Methylomagnum ishizawai: one gene and its partner. The protein of the gene in region 1 interacts with the protein of each later gene in a pairwise test. Links are inferred from orthologs where the notes say so. Each region holds a gene or a part of one and is shown on either strand. Other genes may lie near its edges.

The links.
Region 2: the proteins of K5658_RS12160 (region 1) and K5658_RS17320 interact in binary tests that used the Escherichia coli proteins (3 or more experiments, as listed by UniProt). The link is inferred for Methylomagnum ishizawai from one-to-one orthologs.

What each region holds. Positions count from the first base shown.
Region 1 is NZ_AP019783.1:2,697,007-2,700,208, forward strand. What follows is about bases 63-2,944. They hold K5658_RS12160 (citrate synthase), read right to left. Parts: upstream 2,218-2,944; coding sequence 907-2,217; downstream 63-906. Other genes in these bases: K5658_RS12155 (nucleotidyl cyclase domain-containing protein), read right to left, coding at 63-653; K5658_RS12165 (protein YgfX), read right to left, coding at 2,473-2,868; K5658_RS12170 (FAD assembly factor SdhE), read right to left, coding at 2,882-2,944. Also shown: more of K5658_RS12155, read right to left, coding at 1-62; more of K5658_RS12170, read right to left, coding at 2,945-3,127; K5658_RS12175 (succinate dehydrogenase iron-sulfur subunit), read right to left, coding at 3,131-3,202.
Region 2 is NZ_AP019783.1:3,821,548-3,824,688, reverse strand. The notes cover bases 244-3,064. They hold K5658_RS17320 (diacylglycerol/lipid kinase family protein), read right to left. Parts: upstream 2,227-3,064; coding sequence 1,261-2,226; downstream 244-1,260. Other genes in these bases: K5658_RS17315 (TonB-dependent receptor), read right to left, coding at 2,418-3,064; K5658_RS17325 (protein-tyrosine phosphatase family protein), read right to left, coding at 701-1,264; ilvD (dihydroxy-acid dehydratase), read left to right, coding at 244-558. Also shown: more of ilvD, read left to right, coding at 1-243; more of K5658_RS17315, read right to left, coding at 3,065-3,141. UniProt on the Escherichia coli protein: In vitro phosphorylates phosphatidylglycerol but not diacylglycerol; the in vivo substrate is unknown.

The DNA of each region.
Region 1 (3,202 bases):
GGCAACAGCAGGATGGGATTGAACAAAATTTCACGCGGCACCGGCCAGGAACGCCCGAGCAAGGATTTGCGGCGCTTGGCCAGCACCCCCGCTTCGACCTTCAACACCTGCCCGAACAGGTTCTGCGCCACCCGGTGGTGGATTTGCGGCATCTCGCGGGACAGGGCCGCCAATTGGTCGTAGATGCGCATGGCCTTGCCGCCGCCGCATTCCTGGTAGCCGCGCTCCTGGTGGAGCCCGTCGCGGAAATTCCGCAATTCCGCCCCGACCAGCACCAACAGGAATTTGAACAGGGCGAACTGGGCGAGTTGTATCGGCTCGCGCTGGCTGGCCTTGCGGGCCACGCCCAGGGCCGCATCCATCAACTCGGCATAGTGCCTCAAGAAGGCATCGACGGTTTTGGGGGTGGGCGGGGCGATCCATTTGGATTTCCAGCCCAGGTTTTCGTTGGCGTCGTGTTCTATGGACTGGCGGACCAGGCGGACGGCGGCGTCGGCGAATTTCGGACTCAGCATCACATCGATATGGACGTTATCGATGCCCTTGTTGAAACGGTCGAGCTTGAAGCGGAACGGCGGGGGCGCCGCCAAGGGGGCGACGAGCTTCCCGGTATCCGGCTTCTGCTTCAAGAAAAAATCGAATCCGAACAACATGCCTGGGGTCGTCGTCGTTGAGGGAGTGGATGGGTTCCGTGACCGGCCCATTCCCGCGCCGCTCCGGGGCGGACGTCCACTATATCGCAGAAGGAATTGCCGTTACGCGGGAACCGTACAAGAAACATGGACCTATACACAAGCCGCTAGTGTAACAGGCGACATGGTCGGTGATGGCGAAATCGCGCAAGCGGCACAAACGAAAACACGGCCCGCGGGCCGTGTTTCCAGGGGGAAAACCCAGCGCCCGGCCCTATTCGGGGCTGGCGGGCGGGCGGCGGCGGTTGATCGGCACGTAGGCGCGTTGCGGCGAACCCACGTAGATTTGCCGGGGCCGGGCGATCCTGGTGCCGGGTTCCTCGATCATCTCCTTCCAATGGGCGATCCAGCCCGGCAGGCGGCCGAGCGCGAACATCACCGTGAACATATTGGTGGGGATGCCCATGGCGCGGTAGACGATGCCGGAATAGAAATCCACGTTCGGATACAGCTTGCGCTCGATGAAATAGGGATCGGTGAGGGCGGCTTCTTCCAAGCCCTTGGCGATTTCCAGGATGGGATCGTTGATGCCGAGTTGGTCCAAGAGTTCGTCGCAGTGTTTCTTGATGATCTGCGCCCTGGGGTCGTAGTTCTTGTAGACCCGATGGCCGAAGCCCATCAGGCGGAAGGGATCGTTCTTGTCCTTGGCCTTGTCGATGTATTTCTTGTAATTGCAACCGTCCTTGGCGATGTCCTCCAGCATCTCGATCACCATCTGGTTGGCCCCGCCATGCAGCGGCCCCCACAGGGCGCAGATGCCCGCCGAAATCGCCGCGAACAGATTGGCCTTGGACGAACCCACCATGCGCACGGTCGAGGTCGAGCAATTCTGCTCGTGGTCGGCGTGGATGATGAACAACACGTCCAAAGCCTTGCGGATCACCTCGTCCACTTCGTAGTCTTCCACCGGGTTGGTGAACATCATATGCAGGAAGTTGGCGACATAATCCAGCTTGGGCTTGGTATAGACGAAGGCCTCGCCCACCGAGCGCTTATAGGCGAAAGCCGCCAGCACCCGCACCTTGGACAACAGGCGGGTGATGGTCTGGCTCATTTCCTTGGGGGTGGGATCGGACTTGAGCAATTCCGGGTGATAGACCGACAACGAGCAGACCATGGCCGAGAGGATCGCCATCGGGTGGGCATGGCCGGGATAGGCGGTGAAGAAGCTCTTCATGTCCTCGTGGATCAGGGAATGGTGTTGCACCTTGTCCTTGAACCGGGTGAATTGCTCGGGGGTGGGCAGTTCGCCGTAGATCAGGAGATAGCTCACCTCCATGAAGGTGGACTTCTCGCACAGTTCGGCGATGTCGTAACCCCGGTAGCGCAGGATACCCTGGTCGCCATCGATATAGGTGATGGCGGATTTGCAGGAGCCGGTGTTGCCATAGCTGGGGTCCAGGGTGACGTAGCCGGTGGAGGAAAACAGCTTGCTGATATCGATGCCCTTTTCCTGCTCGGTGCCGACGATGATGGGCGCTTCGACGATTTGGCCTTCCAGTTCGATTTTCGCTATTTGTGACATGGCTGATTGACCTCTCTTGCCGGGATTGAGCTTCGCCGGAGTGTAACGACAACCCGCCAGGCTAGGCTAGCCCGGCGGAACGATGGGATTCCGGGAACGGGGCCCCGGACGGAAACCGGGCCGATAGTACGGGAAAAGCCGGAGCGCCCGGAAATCAAGCCCCATGATCCGGCCAGCACGGACCCAAGGGCGGAATTGCCTGATCTTGGGCGGATTTTGGTCCAACTTGGCCGGGGACGCGGAAACAGTATATTTTCAGCCGCCCGCCCCGTCGGGCCGACGCCAGTTCCCGCAACGCAAACCCACCCGCAAACGCCGGAACGCTTCCGCGTCCACGGCGTCGCGGACTATGGGAATCGCCAGCAAGCGCCCGTCCAGGGTCCGCAGGCGCAGGATCACAATCCAGGCCGTGACCACGCAACCCCCGGCCAGCGTCCCCCCGACCGGCCCGGCGCGGCCCGAAACCACGACCGTCCCCTCCCCGTCCAATACGATTTCCCGCACCCGCGGCATCACTCCGTAATCCCGGCGCACGGCGCGATAACTCAAAGCGACGGCGGATAGCAGCGGCGGTTTGGCCCACCACGGCAGGCCGTTCGCCACGGCGCACCCCCCGGCCAGGAGATGCAGGGCCGCGAGGAGGCCCAGCAACCGCCGGGACGGTTCAAGCCGGAGAGGAAGGGAGGTTCTGGAGTTTGCGGATGAGGACGGCAAGCTCGGCCTCCTCGGGCAAGGGACCGCCGCCGAGATAATGCCAAAGCTCGTCGTCCTGGAGTTCCAGCAAGCGCTGGAACGCCCGCTGCTCGGCGGGCGGGGCGGCCGCGTAGCTTTGGGCCAGATAGCGCCCGATCAGGAGATCGAGTTCGCGCATCCCGCGCCGACACAGCCAGCGCTGCCTCGCCGAGAGCATGGGCTAGCGCTGGCGTTCGACCAGCAGTTTCTTGATCTCGGCGATGGCCTTGGCCGGGTTCAAGGATTTGGGGCA
Region 2 (3,141 bases), 1.1 Mb from region 1 along the record:
CACCTCGTCATCCTGCGGGGCAACCTGGCGGCGGAAGGCGCGGTGGCGAAGATCACCGGCAAGGAAGGCTTGAGCTTCACCGGCAAGGCGCGGGTGTTCGAGTGCGAGGAACTGGCGTTGAAAGCCATCCTCGACGGCACCGTGCAAAAGGGCGATGTGATCGTGATCCGCTACGAAGGGCCGAAGGGCGGTCCCGGAATGCGCGAGATGCTGTCGCCGACTTCCGCCGTGATGGGCAAGGGCTTGGCCAAGGAGGTGGCGCTCATCACCGACGGGCGCTTTTCCGGCGGCACCCATGGCTTCGTGGTCGGGCATATCACCCCGGAAGCCTATGTCGGCGGTCCCTTGGCGATTGTTCGGGATGGCGATGGCATCACCATCGACGCCGAGCAGGCCGAGTTGACCCTGCACCTGTCCGATGCCGAAATCGCCGAGCGCTTGAGCCGCTGGCAACGGCCCGCGCCGCGCTATACCAAGGGCGTGCTGGCGAAATACGCCAAGCTGGTGTCCTCGGCCTCGGAAGGGGCGGTGACGGATAAGGACTTGGGCGACTTATAGGCGCTATATCCCCGCAAGTCCGGGGTGGCTTGGATCGAGCCGCCCCGGACCCTGGGCGCTTTCGGTTTGGGTGCGCTCAGCCCACGCTTCCGCGCTATCCCGGTGGGCATGGAGTACGTATCCACCCAAATAACGTAATGCCCTAGCGCCGCAGCCCGGCCGCGAATTCCTCGATCCTCCGCACCTGTCCCGCCGTGGGCCGGATGAAGGGCCGGACTTTCCGCACCCGCTCCCAGGCCACCGTCGGCGCATCCCCCGCGCTGACCAGCCAGGCCGCCGCCAAGGTGGGGCCGCGGCCCAATCCCTCCCAACAGTGGATATAAACCTTTCCCCCCTGCGCGACCGCCCGGCGGATGAAGGCCACGCCTTGCCGCAATTGGTCGAGGCTGGGCGCATGGTTGTCCGCCACCGGCAAGAACAGATAATCCAGCCCGGTGCCACCCACTTCCTGGACGGAGTCGTACTCGGCGCGGAGGTTCACCACGCCAGTCACGCCGCGCCGGTACATCTGGCTGACGATACGGCGGGCGGGCTGTCCGCCCAACAGGATGCCCGGAGCGACCCCGCTGAAACACCAGATCGGCGCTCCCGTCAGCCAGCGCCAGGCTTTGTCGAGTCCGGCCAGGAGCGTCAGATAAGGCCCATGGCTGTGGAGCATGGTGCCGAGCCGCCTCAACTCGGTCTGGATCGAGCCTTCGCGCCTCATGGGACCGGTTCCACCGCCGCCGCCGGCACCCGCACCCGCACGGCCTGGGGCACGGCGCTGGCCGTGAACTGCTTGGACTGCTTGAACGGCTCGCCGTCGAGGGTCATCCATTGGCGGCGGCTGCATTCCACGGTGATGGTTTGGGCTTGCCAATAGTCTTCCAGCGGTGGCGGATTGTCGCGCAGGAAGGGCAGCAGGCTATGGACCAAGCTGGCGAGGAAGCGTGCGATCTGGGCCAGTCCGAAGCCGCGCAGCACGATCACGTCCAGCAGGCCGTCGCCGACGCTGGCGCAACCGGCCATCCGCAGCGAAGCGATGCCCACCCCGGCGGAATTGCAGATCATGCAGGTGATGCCGCGGGTGGTATGGGTTTCCCCGTCGATGGTGATGGCGTAGCGGACTTCGCGCAACCGGGCCAGGGCGCGCCGCGCCGCCAGCAGATAGGCCCAGCGCCCCAAACGCGCCTTCTCCTCGCGGGAGGTTTCGAGGTTGTACAGGGCTTCGTAGCCGATACCCGCCCGCAGCAAGAACAAGCGGCCATCGACGCAACCCATATCGACCGCCCGGATCGCCGCCGCCGGGTCCAGGGCCAGGGCCAGCGCCGCTTCCACGCTATCGGGAAGGTCCAGTTCCTTGGCCAGGACGTTGGCCGTCCCGCAGGGAATGATCGCCAGGGCCACCGGGCTGTCTTTCAGGCCCGCGGCGACTTCCATCACGGTGCCGTCGCCGCCGCAGGCGATGACCAGGTCGTGGCCCAGCGCCACCGCTTCCGCCGCGAACCGGCGGGCGTCGTCCCCGGCCTGGGTTTCCAGGATTTCCCAATGGAGGTCGGGCCGCGCCGCGAACGCTTGTTCCAGGGCGTCCCGCACATCCTGGCGGGAGCCGGCGGCCGGGTTGAGGATCGCACGGACGCGGGTCGGTGCGGGATTGGATCGGCTGGATTCGGGAGCGGGTATCGGCATGGGTCCATTCCTCGCCGTGGATTTGTGTGGGGTCATCCCGTCCGTGGGATGTGGCGCCGGGCGGTCCCGAACCGACCCCGGCCCGTTGAGGGGGCCGGGGCCGGGATTGGATTCGGGGTCCGGTGCTGGCTTAGACGGTTTTTTCGATCCGCCATTCTCGGTGCGGCGGAAACTTCGCGGGCGGGGCGGGGCTAATCGAAATGCACCCGCACCCCCGCCCAAGCGCCGATGGGCGCGCCCGGTCCGAGGAAGCGTTCCGGCGTGCCGCCATCCGGTGCCCCGGTGAAGAAATTGCGGTTCACCACGCCGAAATTGGAGTAGTCGGTGTTGAACACGTTGTTGGCCATGGCGAATAGCTCCACATGCTCCTCGACCTTGTAGCGGGTATGCAGGTTGACCACCGTGTATTCGGGCACCTGTGGCAGCACGTTTTGGTCGTCGCCGCGCAGGTATTGGCTGGAGGCGTATTGCAGGTCGCCGCCGAAGAACCAGCCGTCCAGGATTTCATACTCCGCGCCCAGCTTGACCAATTGCTGCGGGATGCCGGGAATCCGGTCGCCGGGGCTGACGGTCTCCGGTCCCAAGGCGTTTTGCAAGGTGGCGTGGGTCTGGTAGGTGGCGTCGATGAAGCTGTAATTGATGTACCAGTTGAAGCCGCCATGGCCGCCCTGCAAGCCCACTTCCGCGCCCTGCCGCAGGGTGTTGCCGACGTTCTGGAAATAGCCCCGCGTCAAGCCGCTGCCGCCGACATTGATGAACATGATGTCGTTGCTCAATTCGGTGCGGTACAGCGCCGTGGTCCAGCGGATGTCCTCGCCCAGCTTGCCCCGCAAACCCACCTCGAAGGTGTTCGATACCACCGGCTTCAAGGGCGGGTCGGCGATGAAGCTGTTGGGCAGCGAACAAGGCGCTTCG